Regions from separate parts of the Marinobacter adhaerens HP15 genome, predicted to be linked through region 2. Evidence: predicted binding sites of a transcription regulator. Region 2 holds the regulator's gene; the other holds the start of a gene.

Region 1 (7,975 bases), 160 kb from region 2:
ATGACCTTGGGGTTGAAGTTCTTGGTGAGCATAACGGCGCCGGTGACTTCCGAGTAGGTGGTGTTGGGCGGTCCTCCAAGCATGGAGGCGGCGCTGGTGGCCAGGCCGTCACCCAGCAGGGTGCGGTGCAGGCCCGGCTTTTCCAGGTAGTTCTTTCGGGTCACGTTGCCGATGGCCAGCACGTCACCGATGTGTTCAATGGCCGGGGCAATGGCGACGGGGATCATGAACAGCACGGCGCCCCAGCTGAATTCCGGCGCAACAAAGTTGGGAACGGCGAACCAGGCGGCGTCCCGGATTGGCGTGGTATCCACGATACCGGCAAACGCGGAGAGGATGTAGCCGGTGATAACGCCGAACATGATCGGAATCAGCCGGAAAATGCCTTTCGACCAGACCGACATGATGATGGTTACGGCCAGCGAGATCATGGCGATCCAGATCGCCGTGTCGTAGGGAATCAGCTGGTTGGCGCCATCACCGGTGCGGCCGGAGGCCATGTGAACGGCAACCGGCGCCAGGCCGAGACCGATAGTCATGATCACCGGACCGATAACCACTGGCGGCAGCAGGCGGCGGACAAAGCCGGTGCCCCGCAGCCGCACCAGTCCACTGAGGAAAATATAGAGAATACCCGCTGCCATCAGGCCGCCGAGTGTCTCTTCCATGCCGAACTTGCCTTTGGAGGCAATCACGGGGGCAATAAAGGCGAAGGACGACGCGAGGAAAATCGGGATCTGACCGCCGGTCACCACGTGAAAGATCAGGGTGCCCAGGCCGGCGGTGAACAGGGCCACGTTGGGATCCAGCCCGGTAATCAGTGGCATCAGAACCAGCGCGCCGAACGCCACCAGCAGCATCTGGGAGCCAGCAATGGCCTGTTTCCAGACCGGGTCGTTGTTATGGTCCTGCATTCTTAAACGTCCTTTTGCTTGGTGCCGAAGATTTTGTCGCCGGCATCGCCGAGACCCGGAAGGATGTAGCCTTTGTCGTTGAGGCGCTCATCAACGGAGGCGGTGTAGATAGATACGTCCGGATGTTTTTCCAGAACCTTTTCAACGCCTTCGGGCGCGGCGACCAGAACCAGGGCCCGGATCTCGGTGCTGCCAGCCTTCTTGAGCAGGTCAATGGTGGAGATCATTGAGCCGCCGGTGGCGAGCATTGGATCGACAATCATGGCCATGCGCTGGTCCAGTTCGCCCACCAGCTTTTCAAGGTAGGTGCTGGCCTCGAGGGTTTCCTCATTGCGGATCTGGCCGACAACACTGACCCGGGCCACCGGAATCAGGCTGAGGACACCGTCAAGCATGCCAAGGCCGGCCCGCAGGATCGGCACGATGGTGACTTTCTTGCCGTGAATCTGTTCCACGTTAACCGGCCCTGCCCAGCCTTCGATGGTCTTTTCCTGCAGATTGAAGTCTTTGGTGGCCTCGTAGGTCAGGAGTGCACCGACTTCCTGTGCCAGCTCCCGGAAATTCTTGGTGCTGATATCCGCACGGCGCATGATGCCGAGCTTGTGGCGGATCAGAGGGTGTTTTACCTCGTGGATTGGCATGGGGTCACCTGTGTGTCTGGTTGGAATTTTGGCGTCGCGATCAAATGGCGCAAGGATACCGCATCTGGCAAGGCGAGTCAGGCCGCAAATGGCTGCTTAACGGAAATCCCCTAAGGGGTGGTACGGATCTTGCGATAACCCTTCCAAACGACGCTCCGGTGTCAGATTTTCGACCTTCAAAACGCCTGCAGGCACGGCCAATCGGAGAAGTATCCGGCATGGACAGAGCTTTAGTCCTCAATAACGTCAAAACCCTGACGCGGGGCAACCTGGGCATACCCATCATGCTGATGGGCTTGCTGGGCATGATGATTCTGCCCATGCCGGCGTTCCTCCTGGACGTGTTCTTTACTTTCAACATCACCCTGTCCATTGTCATTCTGCTGGTGTGTGTCTACGCCCTGCGGCCGATGGAGTTTGCGTCCTTCCCGACAGTCCTGCTGGTAGCCACACTTCTGCGTCTCGCCCTGAATGTGGCGTCTACCCGGATTGTTCTGCTGAACGGCCACGAAGGCGGCGATGCCGCCGGTAAAGTGATCGAATCCTTCGGCGCCGTTCTGATCGGCGGCAATTACGCCGTGGGTCTGGTGGTGTTTGCGATCCTGATGATCATCAACTTCCTGGTCGTGACCAAGGGTGCCGGCCGGGTCTCCGAGGTGAGCGCCCGTTTCACGCTGGATGCTATGCCCGGCAAGCAGATGGCGATTGATGCGGACCTGAACGCCGGCCTGATCAATCAGGATGAGGCCAAGCATCGTCGTGCCGAAATCGCCCAGGAAGCGGATTTCTACGGCTCCATGGACGGTGCGTCCAAGTTTGTGAAGGGCGACGCCATTGCCGGCCTGCTGATTCTTGCGATCAACATCATTGGCGGTATTGCCATTGGTATGCTGCAGCACGGTCTGGATTTCGGGCTGGCCATGGAGCGATATGCGCTGCTGACCATTGGTGACGGCCTGGTGGCACAGATTCCCTCACTGCTGCTGTCCACGTCTGCTGCAATCATGGTAACGCGGGTTACCTCCAGCCAGGACATGGGCGGCCAGATCCTCCAGCAAATGTTCAGTGCGCCCAAGGCGCTGTCCATTGCCGCCGCTATCCTGATCATTCTCGGTCTGATTCCCGGAATGCCCCACGTGGCCTTCCTGGGTCTGGGTGCACTGGCCGCCGGCGCTGCCTGGTATATCTGGAAGCACCAGAGACAGACCGTCGAAGAAGATGGCGCATTCCCGGTTAGGGGCGCGGGCGGGGCGGCTCCACGGCCGGCGGGTCGTGATCTGCCCCCAGGCGGTGATGCTGGCGGCGATCAGGGGCGTCAGCTACCGGCCCCCGGAGAGACCAAGGAGCTGGGTTGGGACGATGTGTCCACTGTCGATATTGTCGGTCTGGAAGTGGGTTACCGGTTGATCCCGCTGGTGGACAAGTCACAGGGTGGCCAGTTGCTCAGTCGTATCAAGGGCGTTCGTAAAAAGCTGTCCCAGGATCTGGGCTTCCTGATGCCCTCGGTCCACATCCGAGACAACCTGGATCTGATGCCCAACGTCTACCGCATCACGCTGATGGGCGTGACCATTGCCGAGGCGGAAATCCATCCGGACCGCGAACTGGCCATCGACCCCGGTCAGGTATTCGGAAAAATAGAGGGCATTGAAGGCAAGGATCCGGCGTTCGGTCTGGATGCCAGCTGGATTGAGCCAGACAAGAAAGACCAGGCCCAGACCCTCGGCTATACCGTGGTCGATGCCAGTACGGTGGTCGCGACCCACCTTAACCAGGTACTGCAGAAACACGCCCACGAGCTGCTGGGCCACGAGGAAGTCCAGAAATGGCTGGATCAGCTTGAAAAGATTTCTCCGAAGCTGGCCGAGGAACTGGTACCCACCACCGTATCCATCAGCCTGCTGCTGAAAGTGCTGCAGAATCTCCTGAAGGAAGAAGTGCCGATCCGGGACATGCGGTCCATTGCCGAGGCTATCGTGAACGTGCATCCGAAGAGTCAGGATCCGAAGCTGTTGACCACCGTTGCGCGGCAGTCCCTGCGCCGGATGATTGTCCAGAGTATCTGCGGCAACGAATCGGAGATACCGGTGATCACCTTGGATCCGGATCTGGAACAGTTATTGCTAAAGTCTGTTCAACAGAGTCAACAATCCGGCGGACAGGAAGATATTGGCCTGGTCCTGGAGCCGAATATGGTTGAAAAACTCCAGCGCTCGCTTCAGGAGAGCGTCCAGCGTCAGGAGATGCTCGGCAAGCCAGCCATTCTGCTGGTGTCCGGGCCCCTGAGGCCGGTGCTGGCGAAGTTCGCCAGCTACGGGGTAGAGCGGCTCCATGTGCTCTCGTACCAGGAAATTCCGGATAACAAACAGATTACGATCGTGGCGTCCGTTGGCCAGTAGCGGCGCGGATGACAGAGCGGACAGCGCCGGCACGGCGTTGCCGGTGGAGGAAGAGGCATCATGAAAGTAAAACGGTTTTTTGCTCAGACCATGGCCGAGGCGCTCAAGCAGGTCAGTGAACAGATGGGGCCGGACGCCGTGATCCTTTCCAATCGTCGGGTCGACGGCGGTGTCGAAATTGTGACGGCGCTGGACTATGACGAGAATATGGCGCGCCAGCGACTGGGCAACCAGGCAGAAGAAGCCACCAACGGGTCCCGCTTGGCCGAGATGCAGGCCGACCAGCACAGGCGTCTTGAGGACGAGCTGAGCCGGTCCCGGGACCGCATCCGTGAAGTACGGGAAAAGCGGGCATCGCAGGGCGCGAGCTACGCCGGTTCGTTCGCTGCCATTCAGGAAGAGGTGAGCGGTGGTTTTGGTGATATTGAACCTCTGCCACAGGCGCCGAGGGAAGCCTATTCCGATGAGCTGGCGCAGATGCGGGCCGAGATCAGCTCGCTCAAAGACATGATGCAGGGCCGTCGGCCGCAACCGGAGCCGGAGGTTTCTGCGACCACCGCCGTGCAGCAGAGGCTTGCCGAGCGCTTGCAGGAGTTCGGCCTCGGCAGTGATCTGGCGGGGTCAATTTCCCGTCGTCACAAGGCGGGGCGTCTGGAAGACGGTTGGAAGCAGTCCCTGAAAATGCTGTGTACCGGGGTCCGGACCTCCCGCATGGAGTGGCTGGATGAGGGCGGCGCCTACGCGTTGGTGGGGCCGACAGGGTCCGGGAAAACCACCACCATCGGAAAACTCGCCGCTCGCTACGTGCTCAAGCATGGTTCCGATTCCGTGGCCCTGGTTACCACGGATCGCTATCGGGTGGCGGCGCACGAGCAGTTATTCGTGTTCGGTCGGATCCTGAATGTGCCGGTTCGGGTCGTGGATGAGAGCCACAGTCTGGACGATATTCTGGACGAGCTTTCAGACCGTCATCTGGTGCTGATTGATACCGCCGGACTGACCAGTGCGGACAAAGGCTATCAGGAACAGCTGGCCGAACTGGCTCGCAGCCATCACAATATCAAAACCCATCTGGTGGTCTCGGCAACCAGTCAGCCTCGCATCATGAAATCCGTGTGGCATTGCTATAAGATGGCAAATCTTGCGGGCTGTTTGATGACCAAAATCGACGAGGCCCTGACGCTGGGCGAGTCTCTCGGGTTTGTGATGGAAACCGGTCTGCCGGTAGCCTATTACACAGACGGCCAGAAGATTCCTGAAGACCTGCACCACGCAGAAGCCGTTCCGCTGGTGCGGTTGGCCGTGGATCGGCTGAAAACACTCCAGCAACAGCAAGCGGTCGCAGAGGGCCTGAAAGAGCACGCCTGAGACCGGACAGATTGACAGCAGGCGTCGGAGACAAAGCCGGCGAAACGTGGCGAGAGACCAAAAACAGTATGAGCAGAGCACATCCGGTACAGGTGATTGCAGTTTCCGGCGGAAAGGGTGGTGTCGGCAAGAGTAACGTGTCGGTGAACCTCGGAATTGCCCTGGCGCAGAAAGGCCGGAGAGTGGTGCTGCTCGACGCCGATCTGGGGCTCGCCAATATCGACGTCTTGCTGGGCATCACTGCCAATCGCAACCTCCAGGATGTTCTGGCGGGCGACTGTGATCTGAAGGACGTTCTGGTGAATGGTCCCGGTGGCATCAAGATTGTCCCCGCCTCTTCCGGTACCCAACGAATGACCCAGCTCAGCCCCATGGAACATGCCGGGCTGATTAATGCGTTCAGCGAACTGGGTGATCAGATCGATGTCCTGATCGTTGATACCGCCGCCGGTATTTCCGAGTCAGTGGTCAGTTTTCTGAGAGCGTCGCAGGAGCTGCTGCTGGTTGTCTGCGACGAGCCGACCTCGATCACCGATGCCTATGCCCTGATCAAGCTGATGAACCGTGATTATGGAACCAACCGCTTCCGTATTCTTGCCAATCAGGTCCGGAATGAGCAGGAAGGCCGGCATCTGTTTGAAAAACTGACCCGGGTCACCGAGCGCTTCCTCGATGTGGCACTACAATACGTAGGAATAGTCCCCTACGATGAGGCCGTGAAGAAAGCGGTTCAGCGGCAGCGTGCGGTGCTGGACGCCTATCCCAGGGCGAAAGCTTCACTGGCCATCAAGGCGCTGGCGGACAAGGTAGATAGCTGGCCGTTGCCGTCCTCTCCCCGCGGGCATCTGGAATTTTTTGTGGAGCGGCTCGTCGAAGTCTGAATCGGATCCAGTCAAACAAAAAACCGGATACATGACATTGGCGAAAAACCTCGGAATCTATAACCAGTCAAGTGCGCAGAAGCCGGCTCAGCTCATTGAGCAGCACGCGCCGCTGGTCAAGAAAATTGCCCTTCACCTGATGGCTCGCCTGCCGGCGTCCGTCCAGCTTGAGGACCTGATGCAGGCCGGCATGATCGGTCTGCTCGAGGCCGCCCAGCGTTACAGTTCTACCAAAGGTGCTACCTTCGAGACTTACGCCGGTATCCGTATTCGCGGCGCCATGGTGGACGAAATCCGCAAGGGTGACTGGGTGCCACGTTCTGTTCATCGCAACGCCCGTCGCATTTCCCAGGCCATCAAGGCCGTTGAAGATCGACTTGGCCGCGAAGCCCACGACCAGGAAGTGGCCGAAGAGCTGGGTATGGGGCTGCCCGAATACCACTCCTACCTTTCCGATTCCAACAGCGGTCGACTTTTTAGCCTCGACGAGCTCAATGAATCCGGAGAGCTGCCGATAGAACAGACAGAGACGCAGGATAATCCCCTTGAGGGGTTGTCCTCCGATGCCTTCCGGCGGAGCCTCGCTGAGGCGATTGAAGACCTGCCGGAGCGGGAAAAGCTGGTGTTGAGCCTTTACTACCAGGAAGAACTGAACCTCAAGGAGATTGGCGCGGTGCTCGGCGTCAGTGAGAGCAGGGTAAGCCAGATTCACAGCCAGGCAGCCCTGCGCCTTCGGGGACGGCTCTCGGATTGGCGTCAGGAATCGGACAACTGACCGCGTTCAGTCTGTGTCGCCAACGAGGTAGTCTGTAGTTTTTGGTAACCGATGCTTTACAACCGAAGCAAAGGTCCGACAATAAGCGGTTAAAACAGCGGCCTGCTAGACTTTGAACGCAAAGGTCAAACGAATTCCGGGTGTTACTAACTGGAGGTCCCATTGGACAAAAACATGAAAATCCTCATTGTGGACGACTTCTCCACAATGCGACGGATCATCAAGAACCTGCTGCGTGATCTTGGCTTCACCAACACCGATGAAGCTGACGACGGCAACACGGCACTGCCAATGCTCAAAAGCGGCAAATACGATTTTCTGGTGACCGACTGGAACATGCCGGGTATGTCAGGCTTCGACCTGCTCAAGGCCGTTCGGGCGGACGAGAATCTGAAAACCCTGCCGGTATTGATGGTAACTGCTGAGGCCAAGCGCGACCAGATCGTTGCCGCTGCCCAGGCAGGCGTAAACGGTTATGTGGTCAAGCCGTTCACCGCTGCCGTGCTCAAGGAAAAGATTGAGAAAATCTTTGAAAGAATCCAGTAACCAGAGGTCGGATGGCTCTCATGAGCGATAGCAAAAAGAACCATCGGGGCCTTGAACCGGAGGTGACGGAAAAGCTCCAGCGGCAGGCAGCGGAACTGGCCGAGAGTGTTGATGCGGGTGATTATGCCAAAGCCATGACCCTGATCAATGAACTCAGCGAGGTCAGGGATCAGAGTCTGTACCGTGAGGTAGGGCGGCTGACGCGGAGCCTGCACGAAGCAATCCGGAACTTCCAGATTGATCCCCGTAACGCCGAGCAGCAGGAAGCACTGTCAAAGATGACTGATGCCTCTGATCGTCTCGAATACGTTGTGCAGATGACCGGTGAAGCAGCCAACCGGACCATGGACCTGGTTGAGGAAACCATGCCGGTGGCCAATGCCCTCAGAGACGAGGCCGCCGCGTTGCGTGATGAGTGGCAGCGCCTGCGTCGCCGGGAAATGCAGCCGGC
Region 2 (7,975 bases):
GGCTGATCATCTGGCGGCGGAAGCGCTGAATATCATGGAGGAAATGAAGATCAATGCCCTGCCCGTGACGAACGATAGCGGTGCTCTAATCGGCGCCATCAACATGCACGACCTGCTGCGGGCCGGCGTCATCTGATGGGCCATGAGGAGTTTTTCAACATGAAGCATCAATGGCCTGAGCCACTGCTGGAAAAAGCCGCCAAAATTCGACTGATCGCACTGGATGTGGACGGCATCATGAGCGATGGCAAGCTTTACTTCAGCGCTAACGGTGATGAACTCAAGGCGTTCAACATCCTGGACGGCCTGGGACTCAAGCAACTCATGGCAGCCGGCATTACTGTCGCCGTTATTACCGGTCGGAAGTCACCCCTGACCGAAAAGCGCATGCGGGATCTGGGCATCCCCCACCTGATGCAGGGGCGTGAGGACAAGAAAGTGGCCCTGCAGGAACTGGTCAGCACCATGGATCTCAGCCCTGAGGCCATCGCCTACATGGGTGATGATCTGCCAGACCTGCCGGCGCTCCGGTTTGCCGGGCTGGGGATCACCGTACCCAATGGTTACTGGCTGGTGCAGCAACATGCCGATTACTGCACCCGAACCCGGGGTGGCGAGGGCGCGGTGCGAGAAGCCTGCGACCTGCTGCTGACTGCCCATGGCAAGCTGGATGCTGCGCTTGCACCCTACCTGGAGCTTAAGGCGTGAACTGGCTCCCGGACCGGCCCTGGCTGCGAACACTGGCGCTGGCTGGCACCGTGGTGGCCGCGGTCTTTTTGCTCTGGCAAAGCGATGAACCGCCGGTCATTGATGATGAGGCAGCCGCGCTGCGGGGCGATGCCGAACCGGACGGCTTTGTGGTCAATGGCAATTACACGTCATTCGACGAATCGGGCAAGCTGAAAATCCGGTTCTCCAGCCCCCGCATTGAGCAGTTTGAAGAAGGTAACCTGGCCACCATGGAGTCTCCCCGTGCCGAACTGTATGGCGGCGACAATGTTCTGCCCTGGATTGTTGAAGCCGAGAATGGCAGCCTGCTGCAGAACCAGAACCTGGTCTATCTCACTGACAATGTCCGGATTCAGCGCAGTATTGGTGAACGGGACGCCACTCTGACAACATCAACACTGACGCTGGATAATGACCGGGGCATGGTATATACAGACGCACCCGTAGAAATACGCGACGTTACCGGCATAACCCGGGCCACGGGCATGAAAGCGTGGATTGACGAGCGGATTCTGGAACTGAACTCCCAGGTGGAAGGACGCTATGAAACCGGAAACTAACCGATACCGGAGCCTGCTGGCCGCCCTGCTGACAGTCGCAATGGCTGGCCCGGTGGCGGCTTTCGACCTTGATTCCGACATCCCCATCAAGGTTACCGCCGACAACGCCCGCCTGGACGACGGCCAGGGCATTGCCACTTACACCGGCGATGTGGAACTTGAACAAGGCAATACCCGCCTGAACGCGGAGCGTGTGGTCCTGTACCGTACTGAGGACGGCCTGAGCCGCATCGAGGCCTCCGGAACCCCTGCAAGATACAGGCAGCCGGCGCGCGAAGGTGAAGGTGAAACCGACGCCCGCGCCCTGAATATTACCTGGTCCGCCACCGACAGCCAGCTGACCTTTGAACGGGAAGCGGTGATTGAGCAGAATGGCAACCTGTTCCGCGGCGACGTGATTCACTATGATACCGCTGGCCGCGTTGTAACCGCAGAAGGCGGCGCCGAGACCGGCGATGGCACTGGCCGGGTAGAAATGGTGATCCAGCCGCGCAGCGCCGACAGACGCACTGACAAACAGGAAACCGATGGCAGTTCTGAGAGCCAGTAACCTGGCAAAAAGTTACAAACAGAAAAAAGTGGTTATTGATGTTTCCCTGGAAATCCGAAGCGGGGAAATTGTCGGACTGCTAGGACCCAACGGCGCCGGGAAAACCACCTGTTTCTACATGATCGTGGGGCTGGTACCTGCCGATCACGGGCGGATAACGATCGACAGCCGGGATATTACGCCGCTGCCGATGCACGGTCGGGCCCGTCAGGGCATCGGCTACCTGCCACAGGAAGCCTCGGTTTTCCGCAAACTGTCTGTGCGCGACAACATCATGGCGATCCTTGAGACGCGGCAGGGCCTGAGCAAGGCAGACCGGCAGAAAAAGCTCGAGGAGCTGCTGGAGGAATTCCACATCACCCATATACGGGACAGCGTTGGTATGGCCCTGTCCGGTGGTGAGCGGCGAAGGGTGGAAATTGCCCGGGCTCTGGCCATGGAGCCGGCTTTCATCCTGCTGGATGAGCCCTTCGCCGGTGTTGACCCTATATCCGTCAGCGACATCAAACACATTATCCGGCATCTGCGGGACAAAGGGATTGGCGTGCTGATCACCGACCATAACGTGCGCGAGACTCTCGATATCTGCGAGAACGCGTACATTGTTTCCGGCGGGCACATCATCGCCTCCGGCAATGCCGATGCGATCCTGGCCAATCAACAGGTCAAGGAAGTCTACCTCGGGGACGAATTCAGGCTGTGACAGTGAATGGCTCATTGTTTTGATGATCTGTAGCAAGTAAACTCGGCAAAGAACTTGCTAGGGTAAAGAAAACCGCGGCAAGTAACCGGCATATAAAGATTTTTTCAAGACCTATGACACAAAGCGCTGATGAGTGACGGATCCTGAACCATGGTTATGAAAGCCTCCTTACAGTTAAAGCTGGGTCAGAGCCTGACCATGACACCCCAGCTGCAACAGGCGATCCGGCTTCTCCAGCTATCTACCCTCGACCTCCAACAGGAAATCCAGCAGGCACTGGAATCCAACCCCATGCTGGAGACATCCGAGGACGACGATCAGACCGACACGTCCACCGAGAGTGACGAGCGCGAGGCCAATGCGGCCGAGTCTGCTGCCGAGACCACGCCGGAACCGTCCAGCGACTGGGACGAATCCGAGAACGGCCCGGACTGGTCGTCGGAAAACGAGATTCCGGATAACATTCCGGACGATCTGCCGGTCGACACGGCCTGGGATGACATCTACCAGTCCGCCCCTGCCCCGGCAGCCCGCAACGACGATGAAAACGATCACGATTTCGAGACCCGCAACTCGCCCACCGAGACCCTTCAGGATCACCTGGAATGGCAGCTCAACCTGACTCCCCTGAGTGAGCGGGACCAGGCCATTGCCCACGCCCTGATGGACGCCGTGGACGAGCGGGGCTATCTCACCAGCCCCCTGGAAGAAATCCACGCCGGGCTGCTGGACGAGAACGAAGAAGACCCCCTTGAACTGGATGAAGTGGAAGCCGTCCTGCATCGCCTCCAGCACTTCGATCCCCCTGGCGTGTTTGCCCGGGATTTGCAGGAATGCCTGCTGATACAGCTTAACCAGCTGCCGCCGGACACACCCTGGCTCGCCCAGGCACGCCTGGTGATCACCCACTACATCAACCTGCTGGGCAACCGGGACTACGCCCAGCTATTGCGTCGCAGCCGCCTGAAGGAAGATCAACTCAGGGAAGTCCTGGCGTTGATTACCGGCCTCAATCCGCGCCCGGGCGACGTGATTGATCGCGCCGAGCCCGACTACGTGATTCCGGATGTCATCGTTCGCAAGCACAATGGCCGCTGGCGTGTTGAGCTGAATCCGGAAATTGCACCGCGCATCCGGGTAAATGCCAGCTATGCTTCACTTATAAGGCGTGCAGACAGCAGTGCAGACAACACCTACCTCCGCGATCAGTTGCAGGAGGCCAAGTGGTTTATCAAGAGCCTGCAGAGCCGCAATGAGACCCTGCTGAAAGTAGCGACCCGTATTGTCGAGCACCAGCAGGGTTTCCTGGATTACGGCGAGGAAGCAATGAAGCCGTTGATTCTCTCGGACATTGCCCAGGCGGTGGAAATGCATGAATCAACGATTTCACGGGTAACCACTCAGAAATACATGCATACCCCCAGGGGTATTTTCGAACTGAAATATTTCTTCTCCAGCCATGTCAGCACTGATGAGGGCGGAGAATGCTCTTCCACGGCCATACGCGCGATGATCAAGAAGCTGATTGCCGCCGAAACACCCAAAAAGCCGTTGAGCGACAGTAAAATTGCAGCCATGCTAGGGGAACAGGGTATCAAGGTTGCGCGACGCACCGTTGCCAAGTACCGGGAGGCCATGCACATTCCGCCGTCCAACGAACGCAAGCGGCTGGTCTGAATACCCCGGGACGGGACTCAACACTGTATTCGCCGGCGCACAATGCGCCAGCACCCAGACCGGCTCCCGGGAGCCGGCATGATGACAACAGGAGACGCCTATGCAACTCAACATTTCAGGCCATCACGTAGAACTGACTCCCGCACTGAAGGATTACGTTTCAGAGAAGTTCGAGAAGCTCGAGCGTCACTTTGACCACATCAGTAACTGCCAGGTGACTCTGGAAGTGGAAAAGGTGCGCCAGATTGCGGAAGCCACATTGCACGTGGTAGGTGGTGAGATTCACGCAAAGGCAGAAAACGAGGATATGTACGCGGCCATTGATGCCCTTATCGACAAGCTCGACCGTCAGATCCTCAAGCACAAGGAAAAGAATGTAGAACGGATGCACGGAAACGGCTCTCGCTAACGCGCTGTTTTCATGCACTTCATCTAATCGAGCTGCGACATGAGTAACGTGTCGCAGCCTTTTTTTTAACGGAAATGCAGTCGATCCATGAGCGACACATCCCTGACCATAGACAACATTCTTGCGCCGGAGCTCACCCTCTGCAGGGTAGCTGCGTCCAGCAAGAAACGGGCCCTGGAGTTTATTGCCGAGCAAATAAACCATCAGGACAACACGCTCAGCGAGACCCAGCTCTTCAACAACCTGATTTCCCGTGAGCGCCTGGGCAGCACCGGCATTGGCCAGGGAATTGCCATTCCCCACTGCCGCCTGGAAGGACTGGACCACGTGGTGGGTGTGCTGATGACGCTTGAAGAAAGCGTGGAGTTCGATGCTATCGACAATCAGCCAGTCGATCTGATCTTTGCCCTGATTGTGCCAAAAGAGGCGACGAGCGAGCACCTTGAGCTGCTGAGCCAACTGGCGGAGAAGTTCAACGAGCGGTCATTCTGTGATCGCCTCCGGCAATGCGAGGACGCCAGCACGCTGTACCAGCGCATGACCGCCTCAGGCGGCTGATATTCACTGCAGTGGAGGTAAGGTGGTCATGAAGCTGATTATCGTCAGTGGCAGGTCCGGTTCGGGCAAGAGTACCGCACTTCATGTGCTGGAGGACCTCGGGTTTTATTGCATCGACAATCTTCCTATTGGCCTGCTCTTCCCCCTCACACGGGAAGCCGCCAGCCAGACCAGGCCTGGTCGACTGGGCAAGATGGCCGTCAGTATCGATGCGCGGAACCTTTCCGGCGAGCTGGCCAATTTCGAGGAGATCTACCGGCGCCTCCAGGAAACCGGGGTTACCGTTGAAATCATCTTCCTGGACGCCGACGAGCAGTCGCTTCTGCAGCGTTTTCACGCCACCCGCAGAAAGCATCCGTTGAGTGACGACAGGACCTCTCTCCGGGAAGCCATTACCAGCGAGAAGAAACTGCTGGAGCCCCTTTCCAAGCTTTCCGATCTTTACGTAAATACCACCGGCATGTCCATGTACGAGCTGCGGGACATGGTCAAGCAGCGCGTGGTCGGTCGAAAAGATCAGGAACTGGCTCTCCTGTTTCAGTCATTCGGCTTCAAACACGGCGTGCCGCTGGATTCCGACTACGTTTTCGATGTCCGCTGCCTGCCCAACCCCTACTGGGATACCAGCCTCCGCAAGTATGTCGGGACGGATCAGCCGGTTATCGAGTTTCTGGAAAAAGAACCGGCAAGCCGGAAGATGATCGAGGACCTGAAATCATTTCTGGATACCTGGCTGCCCTCTTTTGCAGACAGCAACCGCAGCTACATGACCATTTCCATTGGTTGTACCGGCGGCCAGCACCGGTCGGTGTATGTGTGCGAGCAGTTGGGTGAGTACTTCCGGCAACGGTACAGCAATGTGCAAGTGCGGCACACCGAGCTGCCACACCTGCAGACCCGGGAAGAGATCTGATCGAGCCATGATTCGCCGCCCCATTACCATTATCAACAAACTGGGCCTGCATGCGCGCGCCACTGCGAAGCTCGTCAACACGGCATCCGAATACGACAGCAGCGTGCGTATCAGCGGCAAAGGCCGGGATGTGGACGCGAAGAACATCATGCAGGTGATGATGCTGGCCGCCAGCAAAGGAACCGATGTGGAGCTCATTGCCGACGGGCCGGATGAGGAACAGGCCATCGAAGCATTGGTGGAACTGATTAACGACTATTTCGGTGAGGGCGAGTAATTCCGCCTTCCGTACGGCATTCACCTACAACTCTTTCTCACCGATAGCGCCTAACTCCGCTATAATACAGGCGTTTTCTGACGCCGGGTGATTCATGACCGATATTCTGGAAAAAAGCCAGGCCCGCCAGCGTCTTCGCTCCCTGAGCGAAGCGCTGGACAGTGGCGCACTGAAGCAGGTTGCCCGCATCCTGAACGGTGGCCTGAGCCCCAGTGATATTGCCCATTTGCTGGAATCCTCACCGCCCCGGCAGCGGGCCCTGCTGTGGAACCTGGTGGACAAAGACCTCGAAGGCGAGGTTCTCCAGTATCTCAGTGATGATATCCGAGGCTACTTCCTGAGCCAGCTTAATGCTCAGGAACTGGCGGATATCATCGAGGATTTCGAGTCAGACGACCTGGCCGACCTGCTGCAGCAGCTGCCGGATACGGTCATCCAGGAAGTCCTGGAGACCATGGACGAGCAGGACCGGCAACGGGTGGAGGAAGTTCTCTCCTATCCGGAGGACACCGCCGGCGGTCTGATGAACACCGACACCATCACGGTGCGCCCGGACATCAGCATAGACGTCGTACTGCGTTACCTTCGGCGGCACCGCAACCTGCCACCCATGACGGACAGCCTGATCGTGGTGAGCCGGCGGGATGATTTCATTGGCATGCTGCCGATTACCAAAATGCTGGTATCCAACCCCGCCTCCACCGTGCGTGAAGTCATGGATACCGATATCGAGCCTATTCCCGTAAGCCTCTCCGACACCAAGGTAGCAACACTGTTTGAACGCTACGACCTGATCTCGGCGCCGGTAGTGAATGAGGAAGGCCGACTACTAGGGCGCATAACCATCGATGACGTGGTTGACGTTATTCGGGAGGATGCGGATCACTCCCTGATGAGTATGGCGGGCCTGGATGAGGACGAGGACACCTTCGCACCGGTCTGGAAGACATCGCGCCGCCGTGCCGTCTGGCTGGGGATCAACCTGATCACCGCCCTGATCGCATCGGCTGTGATCGGGTTATTCGAAGAGACCATCGCCAAGGTCGTGGCTCTGGCGGTTCTGATGCCCATCGTCGCAAGCATGGGCGGCATTGCTGGTAGTCAGACGCTTACACTGGTGATTCGCGGTATGGCCGTGGGGCAGATCAGCGGCGCCAACGTCCGCTGGCTGCTGAACCGGGAATTTCTGTCAGGGATACTGAACGGCCTGCTCTGGGCCGCCGTGGTGGCGGGTGCCGCCATGCTCTGGTTCCAGGATGTGATGATCGGCGCGATCATTGCTGCCGCGCTGGTGATCAATCTTGTCGCCGCAGCGCTGGTTGGCACGGTTCTGCCACTGTTTCTCAAATCTCGCAATATTGACCCGGCCCTGGCAGGCAGCGTGATTCTCACGACTGTGACCGATGTAGTCGGGTTCATGGCCTTTCTTGGCCTCGCGACGATTTTCTACGCTTAAGCGGATCTCGGATTTATGAAAGACCATCAAGACAACGACGCGCCGGAATACGACGGCCCTAGCAAATCTCAGCTGAAACGGGAAATGCACGCCCTGCAGGATCTGGGCAAGCGGATGCTGGACCTTAGCAACGATCAGTTGGA

The links. Region 2 encodes sigma-54, which starts transcription at its own class of promoters, with help from an activator protein. Its sites were predicted from a motif close to ANTGGCATNNANNTTGCTNT; they were not measured.
Region 1: flhA (flagellar biosynthesis protein FlhA) is a predicted target of sigma-54. The motif match lies at 1,672-1,691, and genes of this name have one in related genera.

What each region holds. Positions count from the first base shown of each region.
Region 1 is NC_017506.1:2,422,002-2,429,976, reverse strand. It holds gene HP15_RS11490 (uracil-xanthine permease family protein) at 1-914, opposite strand, end outside; gene upp (uracil phosphoribosyltransferase) at 917-1,555, opposite strand; gene flhA (flagellar biosynthesis protein FlhA) at 1,774-3,954, shown strand; gene flhF (flagellar biosynthesis protein FlhF) at 4,015-5,322, shown strand; gene HP15_RS11470 (MinD/ParA family protein) at 5,391-6,203, shown strand; gene HP15_RS11465 (RNA polymerase sigma factor FliA) at 6,235-6,978, shown strand; gene cheY (chemotaxis response regulator CheY) at 7,141-7,524, shown strand; partial or broken gene HP15_RS11455 (protein phosphatase CheZ) at 7,536-7,975, shown strand, end outside.
Region 2 is NC_017506.1:2,577,212-2,585,186, forward strand. It holds partial or broken gene HP15_RS12165 (KpsF/GutQ family sugar-phosphate isomerase) at 1-136, shown strand, start outside; gene kdsC (3-deoxy-manno-octulosonate-8-phosphatase KdsC) at 160-708, shown strand; gene lptC (LPS export ABC transporter periplasmic protein LptC) at 705-1,289, shown strand; gene lptA (lipopolysaccharide transport periplasmic protein LptA) at 1,273-1,839, shown strand; gene lptB (LPS export ABC transporter ATP-binding protein) at 1,817-2,542, shown strand; gene HP15_RS12190 (RNA polymerase factor sigma-54) at 2,699-4,219, shown strand; gene hpf (ribosome hibernation promoting factor) at 4,320-4,628, shown strand; gene ptsN (PTS IIA-like nitrogen regulatory protein PtsN) at 4,716-5,186, shown strand; gene rapZ (RNase adapter RapZ) at 5,215-6,099, shown strand; gene HP15_RS12210 (HPr family phosphocarrier protein) at 6,107-6,376, shown strand; gene mgtE (magnesium transporter) at 6,471-7,832, shown strand; gene yjgA (ribosome biogenesis factor YjgA) at 7,848-7,975, shown strand, end outside.